3 regions of the Streptomyces sp. NBC_00012 genome follow, and region 1 is predicted to be linked to each of the others. Evidence: riboswitches for the same ligand, from Rfam matches in the RefSeq annotation. Region 1 holds a riboswitch; each other region holds the start of a gene.
The links. A riboswitch is a leader RNA that binds a small molecule or an ion and turns the genes downstream of it on or off. The one in region 1 is predicted to bind thiamine pyrophosphate.
Positions count from the first base shown of each region.

Region 2: another riboswitch for thiamine pyrophosphate. It lies ahead of thiC (phosphomethylpyrimidine synthase ThiC); the one in region 1 lies ahead of thiO (glycine oxidase ThiO).
Region 3: another riboswitch for thiamine pyrophosphate. It lies ahead of OHA19_RS11500 (thiamine ABC transporter substrate binding subunit); the one in region 1 lies ahead of thiO (glycine oxidase ThiO).

Region 1 covers NZ_CP108309.1:6,405,010-6,409,281, reverse strand. The annotation lists gene OHA19_RS29375 (Rv2175c family DNA-binding protein) at 2-367, opposite strand; gene OHA19_RS29370 (NAD(P)/FAD-dependent oxidoreductase) at 493-1,749, opposite strand; gene OHA19_RS29365 (hypothetical protein) at 1,778-2,122, opposite strand; TPP riboswitch at 2,174-2,286, shown strand; gene thiO (glycine oxidase ThiO) at 2,283-3,467, shown strand; gene thiS (sulfur carrier protein ThiS) at 3,464-3,700, shown strand; gene OHA19_RS29350 (thiazole synthase) at 3,703-4,272, shown strand, end outside.
Region 2 covers NZ_CP108309.1:4,382,044-4,386,315, forward strand. The annotation lists gene thiC (phosphomethylpyrimidine synthase ThiC) at 1-1,773, opposite strand, end outside; TPP riboswitch at 1,766-1,899, opposite strand; gene OHA19_RS20155 (YibE/F family protein) at 1,970-3,292, shown strand; gene OHA19_RS20160 (SsgA family sporulation/cell division regulator) at 3,372-3,809, opposite strand; gene OHA19_RS20165 (IclR family transcriptional regulator) at 3,911-4,272, opposite strand, start outside.
Region 3 covers NZ_CP108309.1:2,516,404-2,520,675, reverse strand. The annotation lists gene frr (ribosome recycling factor) at 1-205, shown strand, start outside; gene OHA19_RS11510 (phosphatidate cytidylyltransferase) at 205-1,290, shown strand; gene rlmN (23S rRNA (adenine(2503)-C(2))-methyltransferase RlmN) at 1,384-2,490, shown strand; TPP riboswitch at 2,532-2,648, shown strand; gene OHA19_RS11500 (thiamine ABC transporter substrate binding subunit) at 2,722-3,834, shown strand; gene OHA19_RS11495 (ABC transporter permease) at 3,951-4,272, shown strand, end outside.

The DNA of each region.
Region 1 (4,272 bases):
GTCAGACGGCGAGCGCCTGGGCGCGGCGCTTCACCTCCGTGCCGCGATTCTCGCTCAGTGCCTGGGCGGGGGTGCCCGGCAGGGTCGGGTCGGGGGTGAAGAGCCACTCGAGCATCTCTTCGTCGTTGTAGCCGTCGTCCCTCAGGAGCGTCAGGGTGCCGGAGAGGCCCTTGACCACCTTGTCGCCGTCGATGAAGGCGGCAGGCACCTGGAGCGTCCGGTTCTCACCACGCCGTACGGCGATCAGCTGGCCCTCCTTGACCAGCTGCCGCACGCGCGTCACCTCGACATCGAGCATTTCGGCGATGTCGGGCAGGTGCAGCCAGGCGGGGACGAGAGCATCGGTCTTTGCGTCAATCTCGGTCACGGGGACAAGCCTGCCATCCCGCACCGACAGTCGATACCCGGACTCGGCTCTTCAGGGCCTCGCGGAGCACGTCTGCGAGGCGGCGGTGACCCGGGCGACGGTGGCCTGCCGCGGGCCACCGTCGGCTACTGACGGATCGCCGACTTCAGCGGTACGGAGGGGTCGGCGGCCCGTACCGGATCGAGCCGCGCCCCCGCCTCGATGAGCTTGCGGCCCTGCGCCAGATCACGTGGCCGGCCGACGGCGAGCACCGCGACCAGGACGTCGTCGCGCAGCCAGCACACCGACCAGGCGGGTCCGGCCGGATCGCCGCGCCACAGCAGGGTGTCGGCGCTCCCGTGGTGGCCCGCGTACTGCACGAACCGGTCGAACTGCTCTGACCAGAAGTACGGCACCGGGTCGTACGTCACCGGCTCCGGGGCCTCGCCGGCCGCCGCCTGGACGATGTTGGCGGCGGCGGTGCGCGGGCCCTGGAGCGCGTTGTCCCAGTGGTGGACGAGCAGGCGTTCGCCGTAGCGGGCGGAGGGGAACGAGGCGCAGTCGCCGACCGCGTACACATCGGGCGCCGAGGTGCGCAGCGCCGCGTCGGCGGTCACCGATCCGTCGGGGCCGAGCGCGATGCCGGAGCCGGTCAGCCAGCCGGTGGCGGGCCGGGCGCCGATTCCGACGACCACCGCTCCGGCCGGGACGGTACGGCCGTCCGCGAGGATCACCCGGCCCGGCTCCACGCTCTCGACCCGGGCCCCGGTGAGGAGTTCGGCGCCGATCTCCGCGTACCAGGCGGCCATCGGGGCGGCGACCTCCGCGGGCATCGCGCCCGCCAGGGGCCGGTCGGCGGCCTCGACGACGGTGACGGCGCAGCCGGCGGCGCGGGCCGCGGTGGCGAACTCGGCGCCGATCCAGCCCGCACCGACGACCACGACGCCGTGCTGCTGGTCGAGGACCGGCCGCAACCGTGCCGCGTCGTCGAGGGTGCGCAGCAGATGGACGCCGGGAACGCCCTCGGTGCCGGGCAGGACGACCGGTTCGGCGCCGGTCGCGATCACCAGGCTGTCGTAGGGAACGGGCCCTGACGGGGTGTCCAGTTCGTGCGCGCCCGGCCGCACTCCGGTGACCTCACGACCCAGTTGCAGATCGATGTCCAGCGCCTCGAAATCGATGTCGAAGGCGGAGTCCTCGGCCTTGCCGAGCAGCACCGCCTTGGACAGCGGGGGCCGGTCGTAGGGCTGGTGCGGTTCGGCGCCGATCAGGGTGACGGGGCCGGTGAAGCCCAGTTCCCGCAGGGCCACCGCGGTCTGCACCCCGGCCATGCCCGCACCGACGACGACCACGCGGTGTCCTGCCCGCCGGTCCGGCTGCTCTGACTGCTGCTGATCGCTCACCCGTACACCATAAGCACCTGACTGATCGTCAGGAAAGGGCGAGTTCCTCGACCGTGCTCGTCCCGCTGCCCTCCTGCGACTCCCACGCCCACCGCTCGTCCAGCCGGACCCGGCCGTCCGGGAGGTCGACGACGGTGGAGACGCAGTGGCCGCACGAGGTCGTCCCGTCCTGCTTCAGCTGGACGTACCGGAAGTCGAGGGTGTCGCCGTCCCTGGTACCGACGAGATGGCCGCGCACCACGTCGCCGCCCGCGTACTCGGCCCAGATCCGGCCGTCCTCCTCGTGGTACGTGAAGCGGGTACGGGTGCCGACCTGGCCGGGCGCCTGGTCGGCGACCGGGGCGAGGACGATTCCGTCGAGCGAACGGGCCACGGCGACCGCTCCTTCACTGGTCCGGTGGGACGGGGTCTAGGGTGGCCAACGTAAAACACTCGCGGGAGCCCGGACGCACCGGGCTGAGAGGGAGGCTGGGCGGCCTCCGACCGTACGAACCTGATCCGGGTCATGCCGGCGAAGGGAGGGGCTGGAGCCTATGCGTTCTTCTCGGAACGGAAACGGATCCGATGTCCTGGTCATCGGGGGCGGGATCATCGGCCTGGTGACGGCCTGGCGGGCCGCGCAGCGCGGACTGCGCACGGCGGTCGCCGACCCCGAACCGGGTGGCGGTGCCGCGCGGGTGGCGGCCGGCATGCTGGCCGCCGTCACCGAACTCCACTACGGCGAACAGCTGCTGCTGGCCCTCAACGTCGCCTCGGCGGCCCGCTATCCGGCCTTCGTGGCCGAGCTGGAGGCGGCGAGCGGGCAGGAGACCGGTTTCCGTGCCTGCGGCACCCTGGCCGTCGCGCTGGACTCCGACGACCGCGCCCATCTGCGGGAGCTGCACGCCCTCCAGCAGCGTTCGGGCCTCGAGTCGGAGTGGCTCACCGGCCGTGAGTGCCGCCGCCTGGAGCCGATGCTCGCGCCGGGCGTCCGGGGCGGCCTCCGGGTCGACGGCGACCACCAGATCGATCCCCGCCGACTGGCCGCCGCCCTGCTGACCGCCTGCGAGCGGGCCGGGGTGGTCTTCCACCGCGGCCGGGTGGAGCGCCTGAGCGTGGTGGGCGACCGGGCCGTCGGGGCGGTGCTCGCCGGGGGTACGGAGCTGACGGCCGACCAGGTCGTGCTCGCCGCGGGCAGCCTCAGCGGACGGCTGCCCGGGCTGCCGGACGAGGTGGTGCCGCCGGTCCGGCCGGTGAAGGGCCAGGTGGTACGGCTGACCGTGCCCGCCCGGTACGCGCCGTTCCTGAGCCGGACGGTCCGGGCCGTGGTCCGGGGCGGCCATCTCTATCTCGTACCGCGCGAGAACGGCGAACTGGTCGTCGGCGCCACCAGCGAGGAAATGGGCTGGGACACCACCGTCACCGCGGGTGGCGTCTACGAGCTGCTGCGGGACGCCCACGAACTGGTCCCCGGCATCACCGAACTGCCGCTCACCGAGACCCTGGCCGGTCTTCGCCCCGCCTCCCCCGACAACGCCCCGCTGCTCGGCCCCACCGCCCTGCCCGGCCTCCACCTCGCCACCGGCCACCACCGCAACGGGGTGCTGCTCACCCCCATCACCGGTGACGTCATGGCGGAGCTCCTCACCGGCGGCGAGCCGCCCGAGCAGGCCCGCCCCTTCACCCCGCACCGTTTCTCCTCCACCGCCGCCCCCGTACGTCAGGAGCAGCCCGCATGACCGAGCCCGCACCGTTCTCCGGGGCCACCGCCCTCTCCGTCTCCGTGAACGGCGAGGTCCGCAGCCTCGCCGGGGGCACCACCCTGGCGGCGCTCGTCGCCACGCTCACCACCGCGCACTCCGGTGTCGCGGCCGCCGTCAACGAGACCGTCGTACCGCGCGGCCGGTGGTCCGCCACCGCGCTCCTCGACGGTGACCGCGTCGAGGTCCTGACCGCGGTCCAGGGAGGCTGATCATGCCGGACGACCTCTTCGCCCTCGGCGACACCACGTTCGGCTCCCGGCTGATCATGGGGACGGGCGGGGCGGCCGGCCTCGACGTGCTGGAACGCTCCCTGACCGCCTCCGGCACCGAGCTGACCACCGTCGCGATGCGCCGCCTCGACCCGACCGTGCAGGGCTCGGTGCTCTCCGTCCTGGAGCGGCTCTCCATCCGCGTGCTGCCGAACACGGCCGGCTGCTTCACCGCGGGCGAGGCCGTGCTGACCGCCCGGCTGGCCCGCGAGGCGCTCGGCACCGACTGGATCAAGCTGGAGGTGGTGGCCGACGAGCGGACCCTGCTGCCGGATCCGGTCGAGCTGCTGGACGCCGCGGAGATCCTGGTGGACGACGGCTTCACCGTGCTGCCGTACACCAATGACGACCCGGTGCTGGCCCGCAGGCTCCAGGACGTGGGGTGCGCGGCGGTGATGCCGCTCGGCTCCCCCATCGGCTCCGGGCTCGGCATCCGCAATCCGCACAACTTCCGGCTGATCGTCGAGCAGGCCCGGGTTCCGGTGATCCTCGACGCGGGTGCCGGGACGGCC
Region 2 (4,272 bases), 2.0 Mb from region 1:
GAACTCCTTGGACTTCTCCGCCATGCCCGCCTCGATCTCCGACTGCGAACCGCCGTGCTCGCGCCGGATGTCCTGGGAGATCTTCATCGAGCAGAACTTCGGGCCGCACATCGAGCAGAAGTGCGCCGTCTTCGCGGGCTCGGCGGGCAGCGTCTCGTCGTGGAACTCCCGTGCGGTGTCCGGGTCGAGGGCCAGGTTGAACTGGTCCTCCCAGCGGAACTCGAACCGGGCGTCGGAGAGCGCGTCGTCCCAGTCCTGCGCCCCCGGGTGCCCCTTGGCGAGATCGGCCGCGTGCGCCGCGATCTTGTAGGTGATGACGCCGGTCTTCACATCGTCCCGGTTGGGCAGGCCGAGGTGCTCCTTCGGCGTGACGTAGCACAGCATCGCCGTCCCCCACCACGCGATCATCGCCGCGCCGATGCCCGAGGTGATGTGGTCGTACGCCGGCGCGACATCGGTGGTCAGCGGGCCGAGCGTGTAGAACGGCGCCTCCTCGCAGATCTCCTGCTGGAGGTCGATGTTCTCCTTGATCTTGTGCATCGGGACATGGCCCGGCCCCTCGATCATGGTCTGGACGCCGAACCGCTTGGCGACCGCGTTCAGCTCGCCGAGCGTGCGCAGTTCGGCGAACTGCGCCTCGTCATTGGCGTCGGCGATCGAGCCGGGCCGCAGCCCGTCGCCCAGCGAATACGTCACGTCGTAGGTCGCGAGGATCTCGCAGAGCTCCTCGAAGTGCTCGTACAGGAACGACTCCTTGTGGTGCGCGAGGCACCACGCCGCCATGATCGAGCCGCCGCGCGAGACGATGCCGGTCTTGCGGCGGGCGGTCAGCGGCACGTACGGCAGGCGCACGCCGGCGTGGACCGTCATGTAGTCGACGCCCTGCTCGGCCTGCTCGATGACGGTGTCCTTGTAGATCTCCCAGGTCAGTTCCTCCGCCCGGCCGTCGACCTTTTCGAGCGCCTGGTAGAGCGGGACAGTTCCGATCGGAACGGGTGAATTACGCAGAACCCACTCACGGGTGGTGTGAATGTTGCGGCCGGTGGACAGATCCATGACGGTATCGGCGCCCCAGCGCGTCGCCCACGTCATCTTTTCCACCTCCTCCTCGATGGAGGAAGTCACCGCGGAGTTGCCGATGTTGGCATTGACCTTCACCAGGAACCGCTTGCCGATGATCATCGGTTCGATCTCGGGGTGGTTGACGTTGGCCGGCAGCACGGCCCGGCCGGCCGCGATCTCCTCACGCACCACCTCGGGCTCGACGTTCTCCCGGATCGCCACGTACTCCATCTCCGGGGTGATCCCGCCCCGGCGGGCGTACGCGAGCTGGGTCACCGGCTGTCCGTCCCGGCTGCGGCGCGGCAGCCGCGGGCGGCCGGGGAATACCGCGTCGAGGTTGCGCAGTCCTTCCCCAGGCTCTCGGCTTTGCTCGAGCAGGGGAGACCCCATTCGCGGCGAGGTGTGCTTGAGCCCGTCGTCCTCGGGGCGGCCGGGGCGGCCCGGGTACTCCTCGGTGTCGCCGCGGGCGATGATCCAGTTCTCTCGCAGCGGTGCGAGCCCGCGGCGGACATCGGTCTCGACGGTGGGATCGGTGTATGGACCCGACGTGTCGTACAACGTCACGTCCTTGCCGTTGGTGAGGTGCACCTGACGGACCGGCACCCGGAGGTCCGGGCGCGAGCCCTGGACGTATCCCTTGTGCCAGCCGATGGACTTCCCGGCCTCGTCGCTCTGGTTCGAGGCAGGCGTGCGTGCGTCCGATGTGGTCATGAGACCTACTCCCTACGCCGGCATTACCCGGTAACAGGTTCGGCGGTCGGCGCAGCCTGTCCCGTACGGACGTACGGAGATCAGCGCCCTCTCAGCCCGGTGCTCCGAGCTCCCGCGTGTGCAAAGGTCCCTCCACGCTAGCGCCCCGTCCGGCCTGATGAACAGTGGGCCCGTCTCTTCTTGCGATGATCGGCCGGTGACTTCCCCCCATATCGACCTCGAAACGCCGAGCCGGCAGCACGGTCACTCGCACAACCATGGCCCTGCCGCGCCCGTATCCAAGCATCTGCGCAAGGTCATCGCGGCCGTACTGATCCCGTTCGCCACCGCCGTTCTCGTGGGTCTGGTGGCTCTCTGGCCGGGCGGTGCGCCGGCGCACGAACGGACCGGCGTCGGATTCGACCGGCAGACCCAGCAGGGAAGGGTGGTGAATGTCGACAAGGTGGACTGCAAGGACGTGAACGCGGCGCAGATGCCGATCGGCGAGGACACCACGCCCTCGGCGGGGAACGGGCAAGGGAGGTGCGGGAAGGCGAAGATCGAAGTGACGACCGGTCACGACAAGGGCCGGACCTTCATCGAGATCGTCCAGCCCGACGCACCGCGTCAGCTGCGCGACGGTCAGCGCGTGGTCGTGGCGTACGCCCCCGACGCACCCCGGGATCTGCAGTACTCGGTGACGGATGTGAACCGGAAGTTCCCGATGACCCTGCTGGCCGGGATCTTCGCCCTGGTCGTGGTCGCGGTGGGCCGCATGCGTGGGGTGATGGCACTGGTCGCGCTCGCCGTCTCGTTCGCCGTGCTGACCCTGTTCATCCTCCCGGCCATACTCCAGGGATCGAATCCGCTGCTCGTCGCGGTGGTCGGGGCCAGTGCGATCATGCTGATCGCGCTCTACATGTGCCACGGCCTGACCGCCCGCACCTCGGTCGCGGTGATCGGCACGTTGATTTCGCTGCTGCTGATCGGACTGCTCGGATCGCTCTTCATCGGCTGGGCGAGCCTGACCGGCAACACCGACGACAACACAGGCCTCATCCATGGTCTGTACCCGCACATCGACATGAGCGGTCTGCTTCTGGCCGGTGTCATCATCGGTTCGCTCGGGGTCCTCGACGATGTGACCGTGACCCAGACTTCGGCGGTCTGGGAACTCCACCAGGCGAACCCGACGTTGGGCGTGCGGGGGCTTTACCGGGCAGGGATCAGGATCGGGCGCGACCACATCGCCTCGGTCGTCAATACTCTGGTGCTCGCCTACGCGGGCGCCGCGCTGCCGTTGCTGCTCCTGTTCTCCATCGCGCAGAGCAGCGTGGGGACGGTGGCCAACAGCGAGCTGGTGGCAGAGGAGATCGTACGGACGCTGGTCGGCTCGATCGGACTTGTCGCCTCGGTGCCGGTGACGACGGTGCTCGCCGCGTTGGTCGTCTCCGCGGACCGCACAGGGCTCGGCGCGGAAGCCGGAGCTTCGGCACCCGTACGGACCGGGAAGCGCCGTCGCCGCAGGGCGAGGCCTTGAGCATCTCCGCGGGTGAGTAATTCACCCATTCGGCAGGCGCCGTGTTCGACCGGTGGGCCGGTCGGCGGCGCCGTTCTGCTCAGCCGGCGTTCTGTTCCTCGGCGAGAATGCGGCCCAGGGCGTCTTCCAGATTGCCCTCGAAGTCACCCAGCGTGCGCTCCTGCCCAAGTGGCACGAGCTTGTCGGTCCGGTCGAGAAACGCCACAAGCGGTGCCGTACCGGCCCTGAAGAGAGCCCGGTCCTCGCCGACCTGGAGCCGGATATGTACGTCGGACAGCCCCTCGGGCTCAGTGGGACCGATGTGCACATCGCCGTCACCACTGGGACTGTTGAGGCCGTCGAGCAGCAGCTCACGGCCGAATGCCCAGGTGACGGGGGCGTCACCGGGCAGATGGAAGGTCATCCGGATCGCATACGGATCGCAGACCTCGTACCGGAGCTCCACCGGGATCCGGAAAGAGAGCTCCTCGGAAACGAGGAAGCTCATCATGACCTCAGCTTGAACCGACTCGCGCATCGTTCAACCCCGCAGTAGATGAATCTGGCCAGGAATGATCCCCCGTGGCCCTATTGACGCCATCGTGGTGCACGCGATAGCAGATCACAAGGAGTGATTTTTCAGATACTGATAGAGAACACGAACGAACGCAAGAGGTTGGCCACTTCGCCACGTAGTTGTTCGACTGCGGGGAGCAACCGACTTTCCTGGTCCAGGGGTACAGAAATCGCCATCGCGGCAGCGGTGAATCCGGCCGTGATCGGGATGGCCGCGCAGACCGTTCCCAGGGCGTACTCCTGTCGCTCGATGACAGGTTCCGTCCGCTCCAGCGAACGCAGCCGCTGGAGGAGCGTGGCGCGGTCCTTCACCGAGTAGCGGGTCAGCGGACGCACGGGGTGACGGTCGAGGTGGTCCTCGCGGGCCTTCTCGTCGAGCTGGCTCAGCAAGCACTGGCCGATCGCGTGGGCATGCCCGGTCTCCC
Region 3 (4,272 bases), 3.9 Mb from region 1:
GGGCAAGGCCGAGGACTCCAAGATCTCCATCCGCGCGGTGCGCCGCAAGGCCAAGGAGACCCTGGACAAGCTGGTCAAGGACAAGGAGTCGGGCGAGGACGAGGTGCGCCGCGCCGAGAAGGAGCTCGACGACACCACCGCGAAGTACGTCGCTCAGGTCGACGAGCTGCTCAAGCACAAGGAAGCCGAGCTGCTCGAAGTCTGATGAACGACTCTTCCTGGGGCGCCCCGCAGGGAGCCGGCCACTGGGGTGCGCCCGAGATGCAGGCCGCCCCGGCGGGTCCTGCATACGATGTGCATGGCGCCCAGCAGACTCGGCCCATGCCCATCGTGCCGGACGTTCCCGACGCAGGTAGAGACGCTGACGACCGTGATGACCGGGACCAGGGGGCCGGACGCCTGAGCGGCGGCCCCCTGTTCCGTGACGAGAAGCTGCAGGAGTCCATGTCCACCGCGTCGCCACCCCCGCAGAAGAAGCGTGCGGGCCGTGATCTGCGAGCCGCCATAGGGGTCGGTGTGGGGCTCGGCGCCGTCATCGTCGCCTCGCTGTTCATCGTGAAGGCCGTCTTCGTCGGTGTGATCGTGGTCGCCGTCGTCGTGGGTCTCTGGGAGCTCACCTCGCGGCTCCAGGAGCGCAAGGGCATCAAGGCGCCGCTCGTCCCGCTGGCGGTGGGCGGCGCGGCGATGGTGGTGGCCGGGTACGCGCAGGGCGCCGAAGGCGCCTGGGTGGCGATGGCGCTGACCGCGCTTGCGGTGCTCGTCTGGCGGATGACCGAACCGCCCGAGGACTACCTCAAGGACGTCACTGCCGGTGTGTTCGCGGCGTTCTACGTACCGTTCCTCGCCACGTTCGTCGCCATGCTCCTGACCGCCGACGACGGGCCGCAGCGGGTACTCACCTTCCTGCTGCTGACCGTGGTCAGCGACACGGGCGCGTACGCCGTCGGCTGGCGCTTCGGGAAGCACAAGCTGGCGCCGCGCATCAGCCCCGGAAAGACCCGGGAGGGTCTGTTCGGCGCCGTGGCCTTCGCGATGGTCGCCGGTGCGCTGTGCATGCAGTTCCTGATCGACGGCGGTTCCTGGTGGCAGGGGCTCCTGCTCGGGCTCGCGGTCGCGGCCAGCGCCACCCTTGGTGACCTGGGCGAGTCCATGATCAAGCGGGATCTCGGGATCAAGGACATGGGCACGCTGCTGCCGGGGCACGGCGGCATCATGGACCGGCTGGACTCGCTGCTGCCGACCGCCCCGGTGGTCTGGCTTCTGCTGGTGCTGTTCGTCGGCTCCAACTGAGAGCAGGCTCCTGAGCTGCGGTTTTATGAGTGAGGGCCCGCTGTCCACAGGACGGCGGGCCCTCGCTGTTCTGTCTGCGACACTGGATGAACCATGCCTAAGCCCGGAGAACTCACTTTCGTCGCGCCCCGCGGAGCCAAGAAGCCGCCGCGGCATCTCGCAGACCTCACGCCCGCCGAGCGCAAGGAAGCCGTCGCCGCGATCGGCGAGAAGCCGTTCCGCGCCCAGCAGCTCTCGCAGCACTACTTCGCGCGGTACGCGCACGACCCGGCGGAGTGGACCAACATCCCGGCCGCGTCGCGGGACAAGCTCGCCGAGGCGATGTTCCCCGACCTGATGTCGGTGCTCCGTCACATCAGCTGCGACGACGACACCACCCGCAAGACGCTGTGGAAGCTGCACGACGGGACGCTCGTCGAGTCCGTCCTGATGCGCTACCCGGAGCGGGTGACGATGTGCATCTCCTCGCAGGCCGGATGCGGGATGAACTGCCCGTTCTGCGCCACGGGACAGGCCGGTCTCGACCGCAATCTGTCGACCGCCGAGATCGTTCACCAGATCGTGGACGGGATGCGGGCGCTGCGTGACGGTGAGGTCCCCGGCGGCCCGGCGCGGCTCTCCAACATCGTCTTCATGGGCATGGGCGAGCCGCTCGCCAACTACAACCGGGTGGTCGGCGCGATCCGCCGGCTCACCGACCCGGAGCCGGACGGGCTGGGGCTCTCGCAGCGCGGGATCACCGTCTCCACCGTGGGCCTGGTGCCCGCGATGCTCCGCTTCGCCGACGAGGGCTTCAAGTGCCGTCTCGCTGTCTCGCTGCACGCACCGGACGACGAGCTGCGCGACACGCTCGTTCCCGTGAACACGCGCTGGAAGGTCGGCGAGGTGCTGGACGCCGCGTGGGAGTACGCGGAGAAGTCCGGCCGCCGCATCTCCATCGAGTACGCACTGATCCGCGACATCAATGACCAGGCGTGGCGCGGTGACCGGCTCGGCCGGCTCCTCAAGGGCAAGCGGGTGCACGTCAACCTGATCCCGCTGAACCCCACGCCCGGTTCGAAGTGGACCGCCTCGCGGCCCGAGGACGAGAAGGCGTTCGTCGAGGCGATCGCCGCCCACGGGGTGCCGGTCACCGTGCGGGACACCCGCGGCCAGGAGATCGACGGGGCCTGCGGTCAGTTGGCGGCAGCCGAGCGCTGAGGCCGATACGGCCCGTGTAATCTGGGCCCGAAATCAACTTCATATTCCGACAGGGGAGCGCCACAGCGCTGAGAGTGCGGCACCGAGGACAGGTCGGCCGCAGACCCTCTGAACCTCGCCCGGGTCATTCCGGGTAGGAAGTTCGGTCATCAACTCATGCTGTTGCGCCCTGCCCGCTTCCCGCGGGCGGGGCCGCGTCTCTTCCTGGCCAAAACCCAGGAGGAATCCATAATGACCACCACGCGCAGGACCAGGCAGCTCGCGGCTTCGGCCGTCGCCGCCGCGCTCGGCGTCACCGCACTCGCCGGGTGCGGGAGTTCCGACGACTCGGCCTCCGCTTCCGGCGGTACGAAGGGCTCGGGCTCCAAGACCGTGACCCTCGTCAGCCACGACTCCTTCAACGCGTCCAAGGACGTGCTGAAGGAGTTCACCGAGGAGACCGGATACACCGTCAAGGTGCTGAAGAGCGGCGACGCGGGTGTCGCGCTCAACCAGGAGATCCTGACCAAGGGCTCCCCGCGCGGCGACGTCTTCTTCGGCGTCGACAACACGCTGCTCTCCCGCGCCCTCGACAGCGGGCTCTTCACGCCGTACGAGGCGAAGGGCATCGACCGGGTCGCGGCAGACACCCGGCTCGACGCCGACAAGCACCGGGTCACCCCGATCGACACCGGCGACATCTGCGTCAACTACGACAAGAAGTACTTCGCCGACAAGAAGCTCGCGCCGCCGCAGTCCTTCGACGACCTGGCGAAGCCCGCGTACAAGGACTTGCTCGTCACCGAGAACGCCGGCACCTCCTCGCCCGGCCTCGGTTTCCTCCTCGGTACCGTCGCCACGTACGGCGAGAAGGGCTACCAGGACTACTGGAAGAAGCTGGAGCGCAACGGCGTCAAGGTCGTCGACGGCTGGGAGCAGGCGTACAACGAGGAGTTCTCCGGCTCCGCGGGCGGAAAGAAGGCCAAGGCGGACCGGCCGCTCGTCGTCTCGTACGCCTCCAGCCCGCCCGTCGAGGTGCTGTACGCGAAGCCGCAGCCGGCGACGGCCCCGACCGGTGTCGCCACCGGGACCTGCTTCCGTCAGATCGAGTTCGCCGGCCTGCTGGACGGTGCGAAGAACGAGGCGGGCGGCAAGGCCCTGCTGGACTTCCTGATCAGCAAGAAGTTCCAGGAGGACATGCCGCTCAACATGTTCGTCAACCCGGTCGCCAAGGACGCGGCGCTGCCGGAGCTCTTCACGAAGTTCGGTGCGACGGTGGACAGGCCGACGACCGTGGCCCCGGACCGGATCGCCAAGAACCGTGAGCAGTGGGTCCAGTCGTGGTCCTCGCTCGTAGTGAAGTAACGAAGAGTCCCGTACGCGGAACGGACGCGGGCGGGAAGACTCCCCGCCCGCGGTCCGCGCACACGGATGCCGCTCGCGCGAAGGCCCGGCGTGGGAACGCGGTGCGGCTCGGCCTGATGGCCGTACCCGTCGCGTTCTTCGCGCTGTTCTTCGCCTACCCGGTCGTGGCGATCGTCGGCCGGGGACTGAAGGTCGACGGCGTCTGGCAGTTCGGCCGGATCGGCGAGGTGCTGACCCGGCCGGACATCCGCGACGTGCTCTGGTTCACCACCTGGCAGGCGCTCGCCTCGACCGCGCTGACCCTGCTGATCGCGCTGCCCGGCGCCTATGTCTTCGCCCGCTTCGACTTTCCCGGCAAACAACTGCTGCGGGCGGTCGTCACGGTGCCGTTCGTCCTGCCGACCGTGGTCGTCGGGACGGCCTTCCTGGCGCTGCTGG